2 regions of the Duganella sp. GW822-FHT06D06 genome follow, and region 2 is predicted to be linked to the other one. Evidence: predicted binding sites of a transcription regulator. Region 2 holds the regulator's gene; the other holds the start of a gene.
What was found. The regulator FliA, encoded in region 2, starts transcription of late flagellar genes. The targets are predictions, from matches to a motif close to CTAAAGTTTNNNNNNNNNNNGCCGNTA.
Positions count from the first base shown of each region.

Region 1 (4,356 bases), on a different contig from region 2:
GCGATCTGGCTGCTGCTCAGGGCGACGATCTGGTCGGTGGTCAGGGCCTTGGTCTGGTTGCTGCTCAGGCCGGCGATCACGGCCGATTTCAGCGCGCCGATGTCGGCCGTCTCAATCGCGGCGACGTCGTTGGTGCTGAAGGCGCTCAACTGGGCCGAGCTCAGCGCGCCGATCTGGTTGGACGACAGCGCGACCACCTGGTCGGTGCTCAGGGCGGCGATGTTGGCCGACGTGATGGCGGCGATCTGGCCGGTGGTCAGGTTGGACAGCTGGTCGGTGGTCAGCGCCACCAGTTGCGCCGTCTTCAGCGCGGCGATGATGCTGGTCTTCAGGCCGACGATGTCGGCGGTCTCGATGGCGGCGATGTCCTGGGTCGACAAGGCGCCGAACTGGCCGGTGCTCAGCGCGCCCAGCTGGTTCGAGCTCAAGGCGACGATCTGGTCGGTGCTCAGGCCCGAGGCCAGGTTGGCGGTGGTCATGGCGGCCACTTGCGCGGTGCTCAGCGCGCCGATCTGGTCGGTGGTCAGCGAGGCGGTCTGCGCCGTGGTCAGGGCGCCGATGGCGGCCGTTTTCAGTGCGCCGAGGTCGGCCGTCTCGATGGCGGCGATGGCTTCGGTGCTCATGGCGGCGACCTGGCCGCTGGTCAGCGCGTTGATCTGGCTGCTGCTCAGCGCGACGACCTGGTCGGTCGTCAGGGCCTTGGCCTGGTTATTGGTCAGGCCGGCGATCACGGCGGACTTCAGCGCGCCGATGTCGGCCGTTTCAATCGCGGCGATGTCGTTGGTGCTGAAGGCGCTCACCTGGGCCGAGCTCAGCGCGGCGAACTGGCTGGACGTCAGCGCGACCACCTGGTCGGTGCTCAGCACGGCGATGTTGGCGGTGGTGAGGGCCGCCACTTGCGCGGTGGTCAGGTTGGACAGCTGGTCGGTGGTCAGCGCCGCCAGTTGCGCCGTCTTCAGCGAGGCGATGATGCTGGTCTTCAGGCCGACGATGTTGGCGGTGGCGATGGCGGCGACGTCGCCGGTGGTCAGGGCGCCGAATTGCGCGGTGCTCAGCACGCCCAGCTGGTTCGAGCTGAAGGCGACCATCTGGTCGGTGGTCAGGCCGGCGGCCAGGTTGGCGGTGGTCATGGCGGCCACTTGGGCGGTGCCCAGCGCGCCGATCTGGTCGGTGGTCAGCGCGGCGCTTTGCGCGGTGCTCAGGGCGGCGATGCCGGCGGTCTTCAGCGAACCGATGTCGGCCGTTTCAATCGCGGCGAGGGCGGCGGTGCCCAGCGCGGCCACCTGGCCGCTGCTCAGCGCGCCGACCTGGCCGGCGCTCAGCGCCACCACCTGGTCGGTGGTCAGGGCCTTGGCCTGGGCGGTCGACAAACCGGCGATCACGGCGGTCTTGAGCGCGGCCACGTCGGCCGTTTCAATCGCGGCGATGGCGTTGGTCGACAGCGCGCCGATTTGTTGCGAGGTCAGCGCGGCGGCCTGGTTGCTCGTCAGCGCGACGACCTGGTCGGTGCTCAGCGCGGTCATGCTGGCGGTGGTCAGCGCGGCAATCTGGGTGGTGGTCAGGTTCGACAGCTGGTCGGTGGTCAGGGCCGCCAGTTGCGCCGACTTGATCGATGCGATCAGGCTGGTTTTCAGTGCGGCCAGGTCGGCCGTTTCAATCGCGGCCACGGCGCTGGTGCCCAGCGCGCCGAACTGGGCGGTGCTCAGCGTGCCCAGCTGGTTGGAGCTCATCGCGACGATCTGGTCGGTGGTCAGGCCGGCCGCCAGGTTGGCGGTGCTCAGCGCGGCGACCTGCAGCGTCGACAGCGCGCCCACCTGGTCGGTGGTCAGGGCCGCCATCTGGGCGGTGCTGAGGCTGGCGATGGCGGCGGTCTTCAATGCCAGCACATCGGCCGTTTCCAGGGCCACGATATCGTTGGTGCTCAGGCCGGCGACCTGGGCGCTGCTCAGCGCGTTGGCCTGGCTGGTGGTCAGCGCCACCACCTGGTCGGTGGTCAGCGCGGCCAGCTGGGCGGTCGAGAGGCCGGCGATCGCGCTCGATTTCAAGGCGGCGAAGTCGGCCGTTTCCAGCGCGGCGACGTAGGCGGTGGCCATGGCGTTGACCTGGGACGAGCTCAGCACGGCGACCTGGTTGGAGGTCAAAGCGACGATCTGGTCGGTCGTCAAGCCGTTGGACATCTGTTTGGTGCTCAGTGCGGCGATCTGGCTGGTGGTCAAGGCCACTGCCTGGTCGGTCGTCAATGCCCGGGTCTGGTCTGAATTGAGCGCTACGATATCGCTAGTGGCGAGGGCAGCAATGGTTTGGGTCGACAGAGCTGCGATCTGGTCGGTACTCATGCTAGTTACGAGGCTCATTTCCATTCTCCTTGGGGCACTGCACAGTTCTATACAGACAGATGATGGAGCCAACAGGTCTTGCCCGTGGCTCCATCTGAATTGGGTGGTACTGGATTTCTTTGCGTTTTACTTGCGCCTGGTCATCACAAAACCATGCACTTTAGTTCTTAACGTCAATATCGAAGGCAACTTTAGGATACGCCAGCCATGATTTTGCCTCCGGTTAACATTTCAATAGTAATGGACCAGCACATAGTTTCCGTCAATCACTGCCTAGAGGCCGGCAGAACATCGCCCTGAACGTACAAAGCGACGGTTTTTTGCGTTGGATTAAGCTTTTTTGTTTACTCAGTGCAATGCAAAAATCGGGCCATCGCCACCAAAAACCATACGCCGTGGGACAAACGGCAGGGCCTAAGCCCTGCCGCGTGACACTACTTCCGGCTGACGCCGCCCTGCTGCAACTTATTTGCCGGGCGCCGCCAGGAAGCCGTGGCCGCCCTGCGACTGCAACGCTTTCAGACGCAGCGCACTGTCGGTGGCCGCCTGGCTTTCGGCGCCGAGCAGCGGCTTGCCGTCGGCGTCGAACTGCTTGAGCGCGTCGGCCAACTGGGCCACGCTGCCGCCCATGCCCTGGCGCTGGAGTTCCAGCTTAGGCGCCGTGGCCGCCGGGGCGTCGCCGCCGCCGAAGGCCGAGATCGCCTGTGCCAGGTTGCTGACGCTGCCGCTCAAGTTGCTGGCCGGCGAGGTGGCGAACCACACGTCGGCCGCCGCGTGGCTGGCGCCGTCGGCCGTCTCGAAGGTCGAGGTCAGACCCAGGATGTTGCCATTGTTGACCGCGCTGCCCGCCTTGACATCCAGGTTGAGCTTGGTAATGCCCAGGTCGGCCAGCGATTTCAGCTCGCCGGACTGGCTGACGCCGTCGGCGTTGCCGTCGACCCAGACCCGCAGGTCGGCGAAGGCGCCGTCCTTGGCGTCGATGCTGCCGTCGCCGTTGGTGTCCAGTTCCGTCATCGCTTCGTAGCCGTTGGCCGCTTTCTGGCCGCTGGCCAGGGTCGTGCCCGAACCGAACAGTTCGCCACCGTCGTTGATCACGCCGTCATGGTTGCGGTCCAGGGCCAGCAGGCCGTCGCCGCCGGCGGTCCAGCCGGTGTTGACTTTATTGCCGTTGGCCAACAAATCGAACTGCACGCCCTGGCCCAGCGCCGTGGTCTGCACGCCGTCGCCGTTCAGGTCCAGCGCGATCGGGGTCAGGAACGACAACGCCTGGGTCTGCGTGGTGGTCATCGCGCCGATCTGGCTCGAGGACATCGCATGCAGTTGCGTCGAGGTCATCGCATGCACCTGGTTGGTGGTCAGCGAGGCGATCTCAGCGGTGCGCAGCGAAGCGATCTGCTTGGTGCTCAGCGCGGCGAAAGCTGCCGTGCTCAGCGCCACCAGGTCGGCGGTGTCGAGGGCGGCCAGCGCCGCGGTCGACAGGCCGACCGCCTGGGCGGTGGTCAGGGCGGCGACCTGGGTCGAGGTCAGCGCCACGCCCTGGCCGGAGCTCAGCGCGCCCAGTTGGCCGATGGTCAGCGCGCCGATTTCCTGGGTGGTGAAAGCCGCCAGCGCGGCGGTGGCCAGCGCGGCCAGGTTATTGGTCGACAAGGCGGCGACCTGGCCCACGCTCAGCGATGCAGCCTGGGCGGTGGTCAGCGCGCTGATCTGCGAGGTGCTCAGGCCGCTGGAGAAGGCCGAGGTGGCCAACGCGGCGACCTGTCCGGTCGACAGCGCGGCAACCTGGGCGGTGGCCAGGCCGGTCAGCTGCGCGGAGCGCAGCGCGGCGACGTCTGCCGTGCTCAGTCCGCCCAGATCGGCCGTTTCAATCGCGCCGATGCTGGCCGAGGTCAGCGCCACCACTTGCGCGGTGCCCAGCGAGGACAGTTGCGCCGAAGTCAGCGCCACGATCTGGCTGGTGGTCAGCGCGGCGATGCCGGCGGTGCTCAGCGCGGCCAGCGAGGCGGTGGCCAGGTTGTTGACC
Region 1 is NZ_JBXALQ010000037.1:13,578-17,933, forward strand. Features, by position in the region: gene AC1RMD_RS30810 (SPM autocatalytic domain-containing protein) at 1-2,354, opposite strand, end outside; partial or broken gene AC1RMD_RS30815 (SPM autocatalytic domain-containing protein) at 2,802-4,356, opposite strand, start outside.
Region 1: a site for FliA is predicted at 2,505-2,531, ahead of AC1RMD_RS30810 (SPM autocatalytic domain-containing protein). Genes of this name have one in related genera too.

Region 2 (4,356 bases):
CCGCCGACAGTTCCCAGTTGGACGGGAACAGCGTGTTGCGGATCGGCTGGTTGTCGGTGTGCCCTTCGACCTGCACCTTGTGCTCGTCGTTCTTCAGCAGGCCGGCGACGGCCCGCAGCGCCTCGGTCGATTCGTTGGTCAGGCGCGCCTCGCCCGGATCGAACAGCACCGAGGCGTTGATCTCGACGCTGACGCCGCGGCTGTTCTGCGTGACCCGCACCTTGCCCTCCTTGACCAGCGGCGCCAAGGTGGACAACAAGTCCTGCGCCAGCTTGGTCATCTGGGTCTTTTCCTTGCGCAGCAGTTCGGCGTGGCGCCGCAGATTGGGATTGGGGATCGGCAGGTTGGGTACTTCGGTGTTGACCGGCCTGGCCGAACCGGCGCCGCCGAAGGCGTCGCCCAGGGCCACCGACAACACCTTGTAGCGGCCGATATTGACCACCGAAATCGCGTACATGACGACGAAGAAGGCGAACAGCAGCGTGATGAAGTCGGCGTAGGAGATCAGCCAGCGCTCGTGGTTCTCCGGTTCGTCGTCGAACTTCCTGCGGGCGCGCCGGTTCTGCATGTCAGTGTTCCCGCAGCAGCGTGGCGATGCGCTCGTCGATGACGCGCGTGTGGTCGCCGGTGGCGATGTCGTAGAACACGGCGGCGGCGATTTCCTGCTGGTGCACCGCCTGCGTGACGATGGCCTTGAGCTTGTTGGCGATCGGGTAGAAGAACAGGTTGGCCAGGCCGACGCCGTAGATGGTCGACACGAAGGCCACCGCGATGCCGGAACCCAGCTTGCTGGGGTCGGACAGGTTTTCCATCACGTGGATCAGGCCCAGCACCGCGCCCAGGATGCCGATGGTGGGCGAATAGCCGGCCGCCGATTCCCAGATGCGCACCGCCTGGCGTTCTTCCGTTTCGTAGGCGGTGATTTCGGTGTCGAGGATCTGGCGCAGCTTGTCGGGGTTGATGCCGTCGACGATCAGGCGCAGGCCCTTGGTGTTGAACTTGTCCTTGGAGGCGAGCATATAGCGCTCCAGCGACAGCAGGCCGTCGCGCCGCGCCGCCAGGTTCCAGGCGTTGATGTCGCGCGCCAGCACCACGCGGGTGTCGGCCGGCGGCGCGAACACCAGGCGCAGCATGCGCACGCCGCGCATGAAGGTCTTGAAGCGGGTCTGCAACATCACCGCGCCGAAGGTGCCGATGACGACGATCGCGAACGCGGCCGGTTGCAGCAGCGACGCCAGCTTGCCGCCTTCGAGCGTCTGGCCGACGATGATGCCGGCCAGCGCCAGCAGCACCCCGGCTACGCTGGCCCAGTCCAAGACCGCTCCCGAAGTGAGGCGCGCAGACGCGCCACGGCCTGCGTATGCAGCTGCGATACGCGCGATTCCGATACGCCCATCACGGCGCCGATTTCTTTCAAGTTGAGCTCCTCTTCGTAGTACAGCCCCATCAGGATCTTTTCGCGCGGCGGCAGCGCGTCGATGGCGTCGATCACGGCCTGGCGGAAGTCGCCGTCCAGCAGCGAGCGCAGCGGGTCGCTCTCCTCGTCCGAGCAGTAACGGTCGAGGAAGCTGTCGTTGCCGTCGTCGTCGTGAAAATCTTCGTAGTACACCAGCTGGTGGCCGCCGCCGTCGGACAGCATATCCTGGTAGTCGGACAGCGACAGCTTGAGCATCTTGGCCACTTCCGACTCGGTCGGCGGATGGCCCAGGCGCTGTTGCAGCGTGCTCATCGCGGTTTCGATCTTGCGCATGTTCTGGCGCATCGAGCGCGGCAGCCAGTCGCTGTTGCGCAGCTCGTCGAGCATGGCGCCGCGGATGCGCAACACGGCGTAGGTTTCGAACTGGGCGCCATGGGTGTCCTCGTAACGGCTGATGGCGTCGAGCAGGCCGATCATCCCGGCTTGCACCAGATCGTCGACTTCGACGCTGGGCGGCAGTTTCGCCTTCATGTGGTGGGCCAAGCGCTTCACCAACGGCATGTGCTCCGTCAGCAAAGAATTCTTGTCCACTTTCCCTTTGACCGTGTACATAGCCGTTTATTATTGATTAAGCGCTAAAATTATGATGCTCCCTTAACGGAAAGATGGCGAGCCGGCCAGCGCGAAGCGCCCCGCCAGTTGACGAAACGCGACCGAAGCCCCGGCCAGCGGAAACGCATCGACCACCGCACGCCCCAAGCGTGCCGCGCGTTGCAGGTATTCATCCGCCGGCACCGATCCCATCGAAACGAGGTTCACCGCCAGGTATCGGCTTGCTGCCTGTGCCATATTATCGTATACCACCTTTGCTTCCGATTCGGAAGCCCCGGTGACCAGAATTCCAAACGGCCGGCGACCCAGCTCCTGGTTCAGGCGCTTGATCATACTGTATGCGGCCTTGATCGAGGTAGCGCTATTCGATACCTGCACCACGATTTCCGAGCTGGCCATGACCGGCACCGGGAAGGCCACGCCGTCGAACTCGCCGTCGACGATGACGATGCCGGTCTGCTTGGCCAGCACGTCGAAGGCCTTGGCCAGGCGGCGCGTCTCGTCCGGGCCGCTGCGCGCCACGCCGCGTGTCATCGACGCCACAGCGAAGCCTTGCGGCACCTGGTGGATCACCTGGTTCAGCGCGCATTCCTGGCGCGCCACGTCCAGCAGGCTGGCGCCGCCGTCCACGCCGAGGCGCGTGGCCACGCCGTGGGCGCTGGCGCAGGCGTCGACCAGCAGCACGTCGTTGCCGGCACGGGCCAGCGAGGCGCCCAGGTTGACCAGCATGGCGCCCTTGTCGTCCTGCGGCGAGGCCGACAGGAAGGTGACGATGCGGGGCTTGGGCCCCGCCAGCATGCGGCGCAGTCCCTCCGCCTGGTCGAAATCGAAATTAGCCAAGGTGCACCTCGCGCATTGCTTGCTGGTTCTGGCCGTTGCTCATCAGCAGAGGCAGTTCGGCGTCCAGGTATTGGGTGTTGACGACATCGCGTTTCAATTTGAAAGCGCGGTCGATCAGGTAGGCCGGATCGGCCAGGTGCAGGTCTTCCGGCACGCGCTGGCCGTTCGAGACGTAGAACAGATTCAGTTTCTGGCGGATCACCACGTCGAGCACGTTGCCGATCGCGGCCGCTTCGTCCAGCTTGGTCATGATGCAGCCGGCCAGGCCGCTGCCCTGATAGGCGCGCACCACTTCGTTCAGGGTTTCCTGGGTGGCCGTGGCGTTCAGGCACAGCAGGCGCTTGACGTCGGCGCCGGCGCCTTGCAGCATAGCCACCTGTTCGGTGACCATCTGGTCGCGCTGGCTGACGCCGACCGTGTCGATCAGCACCGTGTGCTTGTTCTTCAATTCCTTCAGGGCGATGCGCAGGTCGGCTTCGTCCTTCACCGAGTGCACCATCACGCCGAGGATCTTGCCGTAGATGCGCAGCTGCTCGTGGGCGCCGATACGGTAGGCGTCGGTGGTGATCAGGGCCAGCTTGTCCGGGCCGTGGCGCATCACGCAGCGCGCGGCCAGCTTGGCGGTGCTGGTGGTCTTGCCGACGCCGGTCGGGCCGACCAGCGCGAACACGCCGCCCTGCTCGATCAGCGCGTCTTCGTTGGCCATGGTTTGCAGGTTGCGGGTCAGGACGTTCTTGATCCAGCGCAGGCTGTCGGCGGCGTCGCGGTTGGCCGGCAGTTTTTCGATCAGGTAGCGCGCCAGGCTGGCCGAGAAGCCGGCCGCCAGCATCTCGCGCAGCACGGCGGCTTTCTGCGGCTCGCGCGCCTGGGTGGTGCCCCAGGAAATTTCGGCCAGCTGGGTTTCCATCATGCCGCGCATGGCGCGGATTTCGCTCATCATGCCCTGCATTTCGGCGGCGGCGTTCTGCTTGGCGCTGGCGACGGCGGCGCTGACCATGGCGGCGATCTGGCCGACGTCCAGCGCGGCCTGGGCCGGCGCCGGCGCCGGCGCGGCGGCCGCGGCCTTGGTGACGCTGGCGAACGACGAGGCGGACGCCACCACGCGGCGCACCGGTTGCGCTGGCAGGGCGGCCGGCGCCGGGGCCGGGCTATGGGAGGCGAAGCGCGGCTCCAGACGCTGCTCGACGCGGCCTGCCGGCGCGGCGGTGCCCAGGTCGAGCGACGGCGCCGGTTCGGCCATCGGCGAGTGCGGCGCCGGCATGGCCAGCGAGGCGGCATCGTCGTTGGCGAGGGCGAGGATCTCAACGCCGCCATCGGCCTGGCGGTTGGACAGGATCACGGCGTCGGGGCCGAGCGATTCGCGCACTTTGCGCAGCGCCTCGCGGGAAGTCGGTGCGGTAAATTTTTTGACGTTCATGGCCGGCTCTCAGAAATCTAAGTCAAGCAGTGCGTCTTCCGGATGAGACGCCTTTACTCTGACAGTGCCA
Region 2 is NZ_JBXALQ010000012.1:184,998-189,353, reverse strand. Features, by position in the region: gene motD (flagellar motor protein MotD) at 1-568, opposite strand, end outside; gene AC1RMD_RS21535 (flagellar motor protein) at 570-1,316, opposite strand; gene AC1RMD_RS21530 (RNA polymerase sigma factor FliA) at 1,298-2,029, opposite strand; gene AC1RMD_RS21525 (MinD/ParA family ATP-binding protein) at 2,072-2,869, opposite strand; gene flhF (flagellar biosynthesis GTPase FlhF) at 2,862-4,286, opposite strand.